3 regions of the Halodesulfovibrio sp. MK-HDV genome follow, and region 3 is predicted to be linked to each of the others. Evidence: predicted binding sites of a transcription regulator. Region 3 holds the regulator's gene; each other region holds the start of a gene.
What was found. The regulator sigma-54, encoded in region 3, starts transcription at its own class of promoters, with help from an activator protein. The targets are predictions, from matches to a motif close to CTGGCACGGNNNNTGCTT.
Positions count from the first base shown of each region.

Region 1 (4,831 bases), on a different contig from region 3:
TTCATAGTTAGCGGGGTTTTTCTCCATGTCTGCAACAAAGCTTCTGTCGATTTTTAAATTGCTGATAGGAAATTGTTGCAGGTACATGAGTGAAGAGTAGCCGGTTCCGAAATCATCAATGCATAATCCCACGCCTAATGCTCTGAGTCTGCGTAGGGTAATGTCTGCATAGTCTGGATTTTCCATAAGCATGGTTTCGGTTACCTCCAGACGAAGACAGTCTGGTGGTAGATTGGTTTTTTCAAGAATATTGGAAACAATGTCCGTTAGCTCCAAGTCGGAAAGCTGGCGTGCAGAGAGGTTAACGTTTACTTTTAAATTTTTGAATAGTGGATTGCTCTTGCGCCATCCTGCAAGTGTTGAACATGCTTCATGCAATACCCATTCGCCAAGCTGCAGGATCAGACCTGTTTCTTCTGCCAACGGAATAAATTTTGTTGGAGAAATGATGTTGCCCTGACTGTTTTTCCAGCGAACAAGCGCTTCAAAGCCTGTCATGGCGCGCGTTACGGTATCTACAACAGGCTGGTATACGAGAAAGAACTCGTCATTAATAAGAGCGTTGTGGAGATCGAGTTCCATGCTGATCAGCTTGAGTGCATTGGAGAAAATTTGTGAGTCGTAGACAGCAACTCCATCTGTTCCGTTGGAGCGTCCGTGGTTGAGCGCTACATGTGCGTTTTGCAGGTAACGTTCTGCTGTGTCTACTTCTGAATCGCCGTGCATGACGCCAAAACTGGCAGACATATGAATCTGTTTGCCGTTCCATAGAATAGGGCGCTTGATACGCTTGATGAGAGTTTCGATGGAGCGGTGGACGGATTGATGATCAGTGGTGTCCTCATACATAAGCACAAATTCGTCACCGCCAATTCTGAAGACAGTTTCAAAGCCGTATGTAGAAGAGCGGAGGCGGTCTGCAAGTTTGCAAAGAATAGCGTCACCGGCGGCATGACCAAGAGAATCGTTAATGTTCTTGAAACGGTCGATGTCTATATAGATGACGGAAAAGTTCCAATGATTGGTAGCTTTGGCACGAGTGATGGCTTTTTTTATTTTTTCTATGCACTTACAACGGTTAGGGAGTTTTGTAAGGCTGTCATGCCATGTGAAGTGGGTGAGTTGCTGCACAACACTGCGGTGTGCTGTGATGTCGTGGCAAAAAGCTCGAATACCGCAATCGCAGCCGTCGGCATCTAAGGCGCGGCTTGCTTCAAATTTCATCCAGCGTTTTTTGCTGTCCGGCAAGCGGATTTGGAATTCTGCACATGCATAGTTTTCCCCCTCATCCATCTTGCGCCATAGTCCGTGCCATAGCGGAAGGTGTTCTTCAAGGAGGATGGCTTCCATGAATCGAGAGTTACGGTAAAAGTGCTTTGCTTCGTATCCGCAGCATATTTCGCAGGCGTGGGAAACGACTTCCAGTGCTCCATCAGCGGAATACCAGAATTCCCACAGCGGTGAATGGAGTACCATGTCGCGGGCGGAGTCATTGGCGTAGAAGATAGGTCGGGTGCGCTGTGCGTTGTCTACGTGCTCTGCCTCAGTACTTGTTGGAACCGTAGCTCCTGCCATATCTAACTCCCTGTTGTATTTAGATTGAGCAGGATGAATCCCGTCTAACAGACTAATAAAACATACAAATGTTATATTAAATTACGCTAGTACACGGAATAAAAAAGAACAAGTGTGATGTGTAATATTCTTTAATCTACTTACACAAAAATGTATAACGAGGAAACTGATTAAAAAATAAGGCACCCTGTTCTGAGTCTAAACTCAGCACAGGGTGCCTTACAACTTTGTGGAGGGGGTAACTACGCAGCGATGTGCGTGAGTACTTCTTTAGTTGCCTTATGTTCAGGATCAAGGCGTAAAATTTTGTTGAATTCTGCAATAGACTCGTCTTTACGGTTTGTTGAAAAAAGACAAGTTGCATAGGAGAAGCGCACTGCAGTGTCAGTTTCGTCTTCTTCCAAAGCGCGTGCAAAAGCAGGAAGAATTTCTTCAACGCGCTCGGTGCTGTAACCCTGCTGGAGAAGGCAGTTAAGAGCTACCTTATCAACTGGATTAATGGAGAGAGCTGTAAGGAAATGGGTAAAACTTTCATCGTGCTTACCCTGTTCCGCAAGAACAAGACCGATACCGGCATGTGCGCGGGCACTTTTTTCCATAGCGGCAGCTTTCATATAGAGCGATAACGCGCCGTCGTGGTCACCAGCAAAGATGCTGACTGCGGCAAGGCCAAGAAGCGGCTCAGAAGATTCGTTATTAAGCTCCATAGCACCTTCAAAACATTCAATAGCTTTAAGAGTGTCGCCTAACGCGAGATGGTATTCGCCAAGTACTTTTAATGTCTGGTAGTCGCTCATACGGGTATCCTTATTGAGTTTAGCTACATCCCCACAAATTCATACGATTAGGCGTGTAGGAAAAATAGTTCAGCTTTTGTGTTTCTGCAGGATATTCAGCAACTACCATGCCAAAATCTATATGCGTCTCCATTCTTAGGAGTGACAATTCTCTGTCACTCCGTTTCTTTTTTTGTAGAATAAAAATGACAGATTTATAAAAGATATAACAAAACTAACGAGTTGCAAGTGTGGAACGCCTTTTGCTTTATATTGAGTACCGTTGGCTCCCGGAGCAAGGGAGACAGCGGGAAACTAGTGAAAAGGAGGGTTCTGCATGAAAGGTTTATTTCCAAGCCATACTTTGCTGAGTGCGAAGGTTATGGACATGCAGTTACAGCGTCAGAATGTTGTCATGAGTAACATGGCAAACCTCAAAACTCCGGGATATCTCGCCCGCAGGGTTAATTTTGAGGAAGATTTGCAGAAAGCGCTGAATATTGATGGTCGTGGAAAGATGACACGCACTTCCGGCAAACATGTTCCTGCTTCCTTTGATCCGAAGAATTTCGGACCGGAATGGGAAAAAGCGATGCCACTGCGCGTTGTTCACGGTGAAGACCGTGTTGATATGGATAAAGAAATGGCTGTGATGGCTAAAAATACCATGCGCTACAACACACTGGCAACAGTAGTTAAAAGCAATTTTGAAGGTATGAAAAGCATCATCGCAAGCGGAGCTAAATAATGGATTTCATGACAGCACTCGATATCGGAGCTTCTGCGCTCAGTACAGAGCGTACAAGCATGAACGTTATTTCAATGAACCTTGCAAACGCAAAAACCACCCGAACAGCGGAAGGCGGCCCGTACCGACGTAAAACCGTTGTGTTGCAGGCAACTGAAGTTGACCATCCATTCAGCAAGCAGATGAAGACTGCAATGGATAGAGACTTGCGCGGTGTACGAGTCAGTCAGGTCGCACAGGATTCACGCCCGCTTAAACAGGTTTATGAACCTGGGCATCCTGATGCAAACGAAGAAGGATATGTTTTTTATCCTGACATCAACGTGGTGGAAGAGATGGCTAATCTCATGACTGTACAGCGCAGTTACGAGGCAAACATTTCCTCAATGGATGCCGTAAAAACTATGTACAACAAAGCATTGGAGCTTGGCCGCAGTTAGGCGGGCAATGTTAGGAGAGTAATCCATGTCTATTCAGAATATAGGAATGAAGGCGTACTCAGAAGCCTTAAACAGTTTTGCAGCTGGTAATAAAAAGGTGCAGCAGTCCACTGCATCTGAAGAAAAAACAACCACCTCTTTTATAGATACGGTTGAAGCATCTGTGAAAAAAGTAAACGACATGCAGCAGGAAAAATCTGTCATGGTCGAATCTTTTGCCTCAGGTGAGCAGCAAAACGTGCACGAACTTATGATTACGTTGCAAAAAGCAAGTGTAGCTATGAACCTTACGTCCGCCGTACGTAACAAGGTTCTTAATGCTTACAACGAAATCAGCAAAATGCAGTTCTAATTCATACTGTTATATCGCCATTTATTAACTGTATTTTTCGGAGTAAATAATGTCCCCCATGTTAAACGATGCTGTCGATCGCACAAAAAATTTCTGGTCGAGTATTACCCTCTCGCAACGGGTATTTATCGGTGGTCTTGCGCTTACTGTACTCGGCGTGTTTTTCGCGTTGTTGTTCTGGCTGAATAAGCCGGACATGCAGTTGCTGTACTCTAATCTTGCTCTTGAGGATGCGAATAGAATCGTTAAAGTTTTGCAGGCTGAAAAAGTTCCTTACAGTCTGGAAAACAACGGCTCCACCATTCTTGTGTCAGCAGATAAAGTATACGACATGCGTATTAAGATCGCCGGTGAAGGTGGTTTAACTGGACAGGGCATTGGCTTCGAAGTCTTTGATGAAGTAAAAGTCGGGCAGACAGAATTTGTACAGAAAATTAACTACCAGCGCGCACTTCAGGGTGAATTGAGCCGTACCATTACGGAATTTCCTGCGGTAGAATCAGCCCGTGTGCATCTGGTGATCCCTCAGAAAAGCTTGTTCATTGAGGAAGAGCTGCCACCGTCTGCTTCTGTTGTTTTGACCCTCGCAGAGGGGCAAAAAATGTCAAATAAAGATGTTACGGCAATCGTTAACCTCATGACCATGTCTGTTGAAGGTCTGGAAAAAGGTCGCGTATCCATCGCGGATACAAAGGGCACTGTGCTGTATCACCCTGAAGATGAAACTTCCATCGAGGGTATGACATCAACACAGTTCGACCATAAACAGACCATCCAGCGAAATCTGGAAATGCGCATTCAGGAACTTTTGTATCCTATCATCGGCGCAGGTAAGGTTATTGCGAAAGTTAACGCAGACCTTGATTTCAATCAGCGTACTATCCGTAAAGAATTATACGATCCAGACAGTGCCGTTATCCGTTCCGAGCAGAAAAGCGAA
Region 1 is NZ_WYDS01000007.1:162,386-167,216, reverse strand. It holds gene MKHDV_RS07670 (bifunctional diguanylate cyclase/phosphodiesterase) at 1-1,575, opposite strand, end outside; gene MKHDV_RS07665 (tetratricopeptide repeat protein) at 1,818-2,372, opposite strand; gene flgB (flagellar basal body rod protein FlgB) at 2,689-3,099, shown strand; gene flgC (flagellar basal body rod protein FlgC) at 3,099-3,539, shown strand; gene fliE (flagellar hook-basal body complex protein FliE) at 3,565-3,891, shown strand; gene fliF (flagellar basal-body MS-ring/collar protein FliF) at 3,941-4,831, shown strand, end outside.
Region 1: the regulator sigma-54 is predicted to act here: its motif matches at 2,603-2,620, upstream of flgB (flagellar basal body rod protein FlgB).

Region 2 (4,831 bases), on a different contig from region 3:
TTTGGTTTGATACTCATTTTAGTCTCCTTGGTGCTTACGCTATGGATTTTTCGCCATGTTCGCCTGATCTGACACGGACAGCGTCATTAACAGGACAGACAAAAACTTTGCCATCGCCGGGTTTACCTGTCTGATTGGTAGCAATAATGGTTTGAACTATGGCGTCCACTTCAACGTCTTGAACGACTGCTACCAAAACTCGCTTAGGATAGAGTTTACCCTTTTCGCCGAGCACGGCTGCGGCTTCTTCATATCCTTCTTCCATGCCTGCCAGAACTTTTTTGTTAACGAAGCCTTTGCCTCTGCCCTGAGCCTCAAATGCATAGAATGCATCCACCCCAAGCTCTGTAAGAGCTTTTTTGGTGCGGTTCATCATATCCATACGCAGAATTGCGGTAATCTCTTTCATGCGACTAGCCCTCCGCTGCAGGAGAAGCTTCTTTGATACCAGAACTGATCGTGTATACGTCTTCAACTGCTGTGACGAATATTTTGCCATCGCCGAATGCGCCTTTTTTGCCAGAGCGTGCTGCGTCCATAATCGTTTCGATCAGATCATCTTTATCTTCAGCTTTGACAACGCAAAGCAGCATGACTTTAGGCAGTTCGTCATAGGTGACTTCACCAATTTTAATGCCCCGCTGCTTACCGCGTCCTGCAACGGAGAATTTTGTTACCGCAGGGAAGCCCTTATCCATAAGCTCCTTGAGCACCTCATCCACTTTTTCAGGGCGAACAATCGCTTTAACCATAATCATCATATTCTTTCTCCCCATGCAGTTTATGCATTGTGCAATGCAGTTGATTGAAGACCAGTTTGTTGTGCGTGTGGTGCGGAGTTGGCGTCTAACTTATTTCCATAAGGCCAAAGTCAACGAGCAGACTTTCCAGTTCTTCAATTTCTAAAGGAGTCGGGATGACGAACATTTCGTTTTTATCAATGGCATCAGACAGTCCACGGTATGCATCTGCCTGCGGCACGGCATCGTTCCATTCGAGAACTGTTTTTCTGTTGATTTCTGCACGCTGGACGTCGTTGTCACGCGGAACAAAATAAATCATCTGTGTTCCAAGTTTGCGGGCGAATTCTTCAATCATCTCTTTTTCGTTATCAACATTACGAGAGTTACAAATGAGACCGCCAAGGCGAACGCCGCCGGACTGGGCGTATTTCATGACGCCTTTGCAAATGTTGTTTGCTGCATACATGGCCATCATTTCGCCAGAACAGACGATGTAGATTTCTTCGGCTTTGCCATCTCGAATAGGCATTGCGAAACCGCCACACACAACGTCACCAAGAACATCATAGAAAACGTAATCAAGGTCTTCAGACTCTTCATAAGCACCGAGGTTTTCGAGCATGTTGATGGAAGTAATGATTCCGCGACCTGCACAGCCAACACCCGGCTCAGGGCCACCAGACTCTACGCACCATGTGTTGCCGAACCCTCCTTTACGGATATCTTCCAATTCCACATCTTCACCTTCTTCACGAAGTGTATCCAACACGGATTTCTGCTGGAGGCCTCCGAGCAAAAGGCGGGTTGAATCTGCTTTAGGGTCACAGCCGACAACCATAACTTTACGTCCCATCATGGAAAGCCCTGCTACTGTGTTCTGGGTAGTAGTGGATTTACCAATTCCGCCTTTGCCGTAGATTGCTACTTTTCTCATTTTAGTCTCCAAGTCTGTTAGGGTCCTGTTTCAACTATGTGCTCTATAAAGCGAAAGGTGTGCCAAACAGACTTTTTAAATAAAAGTATTTTAAAAGCAGATAGTTATCTATTTTACGTACATTTTTGTGGATAGATTTGGATATGTAGGAACCTACAAAAATGTCTTCAAAAATGTAGGAAGCTACAAAAAGGTATGCATAATTAGGGATGAGTTCTCTGTAGATAGGCAATAAGCGTATGATCTGCTGTAATATCTACGTTGGCACTATTAATGCTTATGTTGAATGGTAGTGTTGTTTCTATCTAGCGTGTCTATAAATGCATTCAGTATTCTTATAGAGGGAAGTTCTATGTTATTAGATACTACTTTAAGAGAAGGAGCTCAGCTTTTTGGTGCCTATTTCGATAGTAATACACGAAAAAAAAATATTTTCTGGCTTATTGCAGGTCGGTGTAGATGAAATAGAGTTGGGATGGGTAGGGCAAAGTGATTTGGCGGATTTTGTAGCGTATGCTCGAAAGAAAAAAGTAACTGCGAAACTGAGCGTATGGTCGCCGTGCAGAGAGGCAGACATTCGTACCGCTGCGCAGTTGTCTGTAGATCGAGTGAACATTGGTGTTCCATCATCTGATCTGCATATAGAAAAAAGATTATCCACTCAGCGAGAAGCGTTATTACAATCTCTTGCAGAAAATATTGAAATCGCAAAAGAGTGCGGCATTTCTTATATTTCCGTCGGACTTGAAGACGTGTCGAGAGCTGACGAATTGTTCGCATTACGCATGGCATTAGTTGCAGAAAAACACGGAGCATCCCGTGTACGGCTTGCAGATTCCTTGGGACAGCTAACTCCGCTTGCTATGGTGCGACTGATTAGCAGATTCCGTGATGCACTTAGTGTAGATATAGCTGTTCATTGTCATGACGATTTTGGCATGGCTACGGCAAATTCGATAACTGCTCTTCAGAGTGGCGCAGACTACGCTGATGTAAGTATTTTAGGTGTGGGTGAGCGTTCAGGAATAGCTGCAACGGAAGAGTTGGCGGCATATTTAGCAGTAAAACAAAATGCGACTGAGTATGCACCACGGGTACTTAAAGGACTGTGTGAATTTGTGGCTTCTGTAGCGCATGTTACGATTCCGCGCACAAAGTCTATTGTGGGGAAAGATGTTTTTGCTTGTGAATCAGGTTTGCATGTGCACGCGTTGAGTAAGTCTCCTGATTTATTTGAGCCATATGATCCAAAGGAAGTGGGCATTACAAGAAAGATGCGTGTTGGAAGCAAGAGTGGCAAACGTGCTGTTTTGATAGCTCTTAATGAGTACGGGCTGGTGACTGACGATGGCTCTCTTGCTCAAAGAGATATTGAAGATGTGACCAAAGCTGTGAGTCAATTGTCCCGTAAGTTGGAGCGCCCGTTAACTGAAGATGAAGTTGGAGATGTGTGGAAGAGTGTCATGTGTCGTGCAAAACCTCCTGTAACGGCTGTCTGTTAAATCAAAATGAAAATTCGATGAGGTGAACTATTATGCTAAAACAAGCTCTTACTTATAACACAATATGCATGTTGATCCTTATTGCTGCGGTGCACTTAAATGCAGCAGAAAGAGTGGATAACGTATCTATAGCTTGTTCGGCTAACTTCACAGACACGCTTAAAAAATTAAAGGTTGAGTATGAGAAGACAGGAGCAAAAGTTACGTGTGTCTTCGGGGCGACAGGGATGTTGTACGGACAAATCATAAATGGTGCGGCGTATGACCTTTTCTTAGCAGCGGATGAAAAGCGTCCTGCCATGTTATTTGATAAAAATCTTGCGCTGGAACCAAAGATCTACGCCAAGGGCACCGCGGTCTTATGGTCTATGAAAAAAGAGCTGAAGAGGCTGCCTACATGGGAAGATGTGCTTGTTTCTTCTGACCTGATGCATTTAGGGATTTCGAATCCAAAGACCGCTCCATATGGAGCAACTGCGGAAGCCTCGTTGCGGGCGGCAGGTTTGTACTCAAAAGTTGAGTCGAAAATTGCTTTTGGAAAAAGTGTCGGCACGGCATTCCAGTATGGATATACCGGTGTAGCAGACGCGACATTTATTGCATTATCGCAAGCTCTTTCAGAGAAAGGCATGCATGGAAAATATTGGGGTATCCCAAAGTCTGCAAAAATTAATCAGGCTGCTTGCGTCATACGGTCTGGGAATGTTGAAGGTGCTCAGAAATTTCTTGAATGGATTGAAGGTAAAGAAGCTCGTTCTATCTTAAGGCGGTACGGTTATGAGTAGTGAAGATATTAGCGCCCTATGGGTAACGTTCAAGCTTGCGACAATTGTTATGATTGTGTTGCTGGTGGTATGTGTACCTATTGCATACTTGCTGGCAAAAGGCAGGTTTCGGGGAAAACGTTACATTCAGGCCGCCTGTAACTTGCCAATGGTATTGCCTCCAACCGTACTAGGTTTCGGGCTTTTGTTTGTAATGGGACCTTATTCTGTGATTGGCAGTTTTTGGAAATCACTAACAGGCTCTTCTTTAACGTTCTCTTTTTTCGGACTTGTTCTTGGTTCGTTATTGTACAGTTTGCCCTTTGGGATCTTACCCATGCAAGCAGCGTTCGAAAAAATAGATGATGACCTCATTGAGGCAGGGCGTGCTTTAGGGCTCTCAAATCTTCAAACGTTCTTTTACGTTGTGCTTCCTAATAGTCGTGGTGGCCTTGCCGCGTCTGCTGCTCTTATTTTTGCCCATACAGTGGGAGAATTTGGTGTTGCGCTGATGATTGGTGGTTCTATTCCTCATGAAACCCGCGTGATATCAATCGCTATTTTTGAACATACAGAAAGCATTAACTACGAGGCGGCGGCGATACTTTCTTTGGTCTTACTTGTTGTCAGCTATATCTCGCTAGTTTTCATAGGGAAAAGCTCAACAGGTGAGGTTGGAGGACATGTGCGGGCTCGCAACAACAATACTAAAAAAAAGGAATTTCCTTATGGCACCGTGCAAACCGTATGCATCAGAACTTTCGACTAGTGAAAATATTGAGCTGTACGAAAATGGAAGCGTTGCCGCGTGTTCGATTGTAGCACCGTGCATAGTTGAAACGCAGGCTGGAAAGCTTACTCCCCAATATTCAACAGATGATTTGCGTA
Region 2 is NZ_WYDS01000003.1:169,781-174,611, forward strand. It holds gene nifD (nitrogenase molybdenum-iron protein alpha chain) at 1-17, opposite strand, end outside; gene MKHDV_RS03435 (P-II family nitrogen regulator) at 35-409, opposite strand; gene MKHDV_RS03440 (P-II family nitrogen regulator) at 414-761, opposite strand; gene nifH (nitrogenase iron protein) at 847-1,677, opposite strand; gene MKHDV_RS03450 (LeuA family protein) at 2,073-3,179, shown strand; gene modA (molybdate ABC transporter substrate-binding protein) at 3,212-3,964, shown strand; gene modB (molybdate ABC transporter permease subunit) at 3,957-4,712, shown strand; gene MKHDV_RS03465 (hypothetical protein) at 4,672-4,831, shown strand, end outside.
Region 2: the regulator sigma-54 is predicted to act here: its motif matches at 1,726-1,743, upstream of nifH (nitrogenase iron protein).

Region 3 (4,831 bases):
GGTTCAACGTGCTTGATGGACTTGGTATTAAAGCCGCTCAAGCTTCCGATCTTGTAATCGGAGTAATCACAGGGCTAGATGCCAAATCTGTTGCGACTCGTATGAACGATCTCGGAATTACTGATTATTATGCCGGTCATTTAAAAAAAATGGTATGCATTGAAGAAATCAGAGAAAAATACAATCTTGAGTGGCAACAAATTGCTTATGTTGGCGATGACTGGATTGACTTAGCGCCAATGCGTAAAGTAGGGCTCCCAATTGCTGTGGCAAACGCAATGCCAGAAGTAAAAGAGGTCGCCGTGTTAGAAACCAAAACCGCTGGCGGGCACGGTGCTGTTCGCGAAGCGCTCAATTTTATTATGAACGCTCAAGGAAAACTTGAGGGTATTGTTAACTCTATAGGTGGTTAAATGAGAAAGTGGTTGATTTGGGGGGCATTGTTAGCTTTACTTGGCGGCGGCTTATTCTATCTGCAAAGCTCTGTAGAAGAGGAAATTGCAGATAAGGTAAGTGAAGCCATTGGTAATGATGCTAAAACAAATGTTGATCTTTCTTTAAAAGGTATTGAGCTGAAGCAGGGTGAAGCAGGCAAAGAACTGTGGACGCTGAAAGCGACTAACGGCTGGTATCAGAAAGACAAGAGCATTATTGATCTTGCTGAGCCGGACATCATGTACTTTGTTCAACCGGACCGTGACCAAGTGCACATTGTGGCACCAAACGGCACCATTAACCAAAAAAAAGGTGTCGCCCGCTTATGGGGTGATGTGAAAGTAACCAACCAGAAAGGCACAATTACAAGTAGTGAGCTTACTTTTGAAGATAAAAAGAAACTGCTCATTATGACAGGTAATGTTGTCTTCACTGGTGAAGGTTTTGACGGTTCTTCCGACGATGCAAGTTGGAATTTAAATGAAAATACGATCACAGCAACCGGTAATGTAGTTGTAAAATTCCGTGCTAAACAGCTGACCGACGCGACTGGTGGAGAAAAATAATGAAAGCTCTGTTCCGAATTCTGGTGTTATCTATTTGCCTCTTTACAATCACAAACACCGCCGCCATGGCAGCACCCGCTGGAGATGACGTTAAAGTCACCTCTGAAAAAATGACGTACAGCGCAGACGGACAAACCGTCGTGTTTACCGGAAATGTTATTGTTAAACACCCAGAAGCTGATATGTGGGCAAATAAAGTTACCGTCTATCTGCAAAGTGATAAGAACGCAGAAAAATCCGATGCAACTGGTGACGTCAATCCGGGTAAAATCGAAAAAATTGTCTCTGAAGGTAATGTTCGCATCAAAATGGAGCAGAACAGACGAGGCACCTGTGATGTCGCAACTTATACTCTCAAGGATGAACTGCTTGTTATGACTGGTTCACCAAAATTAAGTGAAGGTAAAAACACTATCGCCGGCAACGTCATCAAGTTCTGGGTAAAAGAAAACCGCAGTGAAGTACTCGGTTCTTCCAACCAGCCTGTTGAAGCAATTTTTTCAGCACCAGGTAAGGCAAAAGAATAAATGTCTATTATCCAAGCTGAAGGACTTTGCAAAATTTACGGCAAGCGTGAGGTTGTCCGCAATATCAATCTGCAAATGCAGCAGGGTGAAATTGTGGGACTTCTTGGCCCTAACGGCGCTGGTAAAACAACAACATTCTACATGCTCATTGGTATTGTTAAACCAAATGCCGGTGTGGTTCGTGTAGATGATATGGAAGTCACAGACTGGCCATTGCACGAACGTGCACGAATCGGCCTGAGCTATCTTCCTCAGGAAAGTTCTGTTTTCAAAAAACTCACAGTCTCTCAGAACTTGCAATTAATTTTGGAACAAACAGCACTTTCCCGTGATGACCAGAAAAAACGTGAAGAAGAACTGATGGAAGAATTCGGTATCACACATATTCGTGATACCCATGCCATGCATATTTCCGGTGGTGAACGCCGCCGTCTTGAAATTGCCCGCGCATTAATCAGAGACCCTAAGTTTATTCTTCTCGATGAGCCATTTGCAGGCATTGACCCACTCGCTGTAGATGACATTCAGGACATCATCCGTAAACTGCGTGACAAAGGAATGGGCGTACTCATTTCCGACCACAACGTTAGGGAAACATTAAAAATTTGCGATAGAGCTAACCTTGTTTATGAAGGGCAAATAATTCTTTCCGGTACGCCGCAAGAGATAGTTGAGAACCCAAAGGCGCGTAGCGTCTACCTTGGAGAAGATTTTAGTCTCTAGTATCTTGATAAAAAATATAATTTGCACCCTCGCAATAAAGAAAAGCCCGTCCAACGGGCTTTTTTCTTGGTTGCATATAACTTTCCTATGTGGCAAAAAAGAGGTCAGTTATCTGATTTGGAATGTTTTTTGATAGGCAGTACTCGTACATTATATTTCAGCTTTTTAGCTAGTCGAACCACATAGGACATTCTTATATATGGCTCTTGAACTTCGCCAACAATTAAAGCTTGCCCAGCAGCTTGTAATGACCCCGCAATTGCAGCAGGCAATTAAACTGCTGCAGCTTTCTCGCGTGGAACTTGCTGAAACCGTTCAGCAGGAGTTGCTGGAGAATCCTTTTTTGGAAGAGTCCTTGGAAGAAACCGCTAATCCAGACAAAACTTCTGCTAAAGAGCAGCGTAAAGATGAACAGGAAGCTTACGACAAAGAGCTCTCTACTAACGCTGACTGGGAAGACTATCTGGGGGATTTCTCAAGTACCACCAAACAGGTTTCAATGCGAGAAACTGAAGCACTAGAGGAAATGAGCTCATTTGAAGCTCGTCTTGCTCCTGCTCCAACGTTAGACGGTCATCTGTACTGGCAATTAATGCTTTCTCCATTCTCTGAAGAGCAAATTCGCGTTGGAGAAATCATCATTGGCAGCATCAGCTCTAATGGGTACTTACATGTATCTACAGAAGAGCTGGCACAGATTGCTCAAAGCGATACTGAAACAGTCGAACAACTTATTGAGCATATTCAACAATTTGACCCTATTGGAGTTGCTGCTCGCACTCCGCAGGAATGCCTGCTCGTTCAGGTAAAAGCTCTCAATTACGACCGTGACCCAATTCTTGTAGATATTATTACTAATCATCTTGAAGACCTAGAGAAGCGTCGTTACAAACCACTTGCTCGAAAATACAAAATTTCCCTTGAAGATCTCAGAGAGTACCTAGATGTAATCCAGAGCCTTGACCCTATGCCGGGGGCACGGTTCGGTGGAGGAGAAGCACAGTATGTTTCTCCGGATGTTTACATCTATGAGTACGAAAAAGAATTCGTTATCGTCCTCAATGAAGATGGTTTACCACAATTACAACTCAGTGAATTAACAGAACAACTCCCGAAAACTACTAATGCTGAAGAAAAAGATTATTATCAGGACAAGATGCGCTCTGCCTCCTGGCTGATAAAAAGTCTGTACCAACGGCAACGAACTTTATATAAAGTAGTTGAGAGTATTGTTAAATATCAAAGAGAATTCTTCCTTAACGGTGTTACATCGTTAAAGCCGCTGATTCTTAAAGATATTGCAGATGATATTGGCATGCACGAATCAACGGTAAGCCGTATCACCACAAGTAAGTACATTTCGACCCCGCACGGTATTTTTGAACTGAAGTTCTTCTTCAACAGTGCAATTGGCCTTGATGATGGTAGTCAGGTCGGATCGGAGAGCGTAAAAGCACTCATTAAAAAGCTTATTAGTGAAGAAAATACAAAAAAACCGCTCAGCGATGAAAAAATCGGTGAGATTTTGAAAGAAAAACTGCAGGTTAACATTGCACGAAGAACTGTAGCTAAATACCGTACCGCAATGAATATCCCTTCATCATCCAAGAGAAAGGTGGTATTCTAGAAGCGAAACCAGCTGACTCACAGGGTTTCAAAAGTATCCAATTAGGAGGCACCATGAACATCGCATTCACATTCAAAAACTTTGAGCCTTCCAATCACCTAAAAGCTTATGCCAAACGACGCTTCAACAAGCTTGGCAGATTCTTACCGAACCCTGAACACTTGGAAATGCAAGTCTCACTTTCTGTTGACAATTTCCGCCACAAAGCCGAAATTTCACTTGTATCGGATAACTTAACTTTATCCGCTACCGAACAGTCTGAAGACATGTATGCAACCGTTGATCTTGTTCGCGATAAACTTAAAGCACAGATCATACGTCGTACGGAAAAACTGCAAACGAAACGCAAGGGTGCAGAGAAGTTTGTTCTAGAAGGTGACATGCCTCTAGAAGAAGCAGTAGAGGCAGAACGAACCATCATTGGTATGGATAATTTTATCCCGAAACCGATGGATCTTGACGAAGCCGCTATGCAGCTTGATGCACTTGATTATGACTTCCTTGTTTTTCTAAATGCTGAAACTGAACGGGTAAATGTGATCTACCGCCGAAAAGATAACAATTTCGGACTGATTGACCCCGTTTTCTAGGAAAAGTAATGAAACTGGGTGAATACCTAGAAAAAGAACTTGTATTGCCAGAGCTAACCGCCAGCACCAAACAAGAGGCGCTGGCGGAGCTCTTGGCTCCTGTCGTTGAAAAAAACCCATCCCTTGATGCTGAAGAAGTTTTTAACGTGCTTATGGAACGAGAAGCTCTCGGAACCACAGGTATTGGTAATGGCATTGCCATTCCTCACGGAAAACTTCCAGCACTCGATAAAATAGTAGTAGTAGCCGGTCGAAGCTTCGATGGGCTGGACTTTGATGCACTTGATCAAAAACCTTGTAAGATTTTCTTCATGGTGCTTGCTCCGGAAAACGTAGCAGGTACACACCTGCGCATCCTTGCCC
Region 3 is NZ_WYDS01000001.1:278,814-283,644, reverse strand. It holds gene MKHDV_RS01355 (HAD family hydrolase) at 1-413, shown strand, start outside; gene lptC (LPS export ABC transporter periplasmic protein LptC) at 414-1,001, shown strand; gene lptA (lipopolysaccharide transport periplasmic protein LptA) at 1,001-1,528, shown strand; gene lptB (LPS export ABC transporter ATP-binding protein) at 1,529-2,251, shown strand; gene rpoN (RNA polymerase factor sigma-54) at 2,451-3,878, shown strand; gene hpf (ribosome hibernation-promoting factor, HPF/YfiA family) at 3,932-4,468, shown strand; gene MKHDV_RS01325 (PTS sugar transporter subunit IIA) at 4,477-4,831, shown strand, end outside.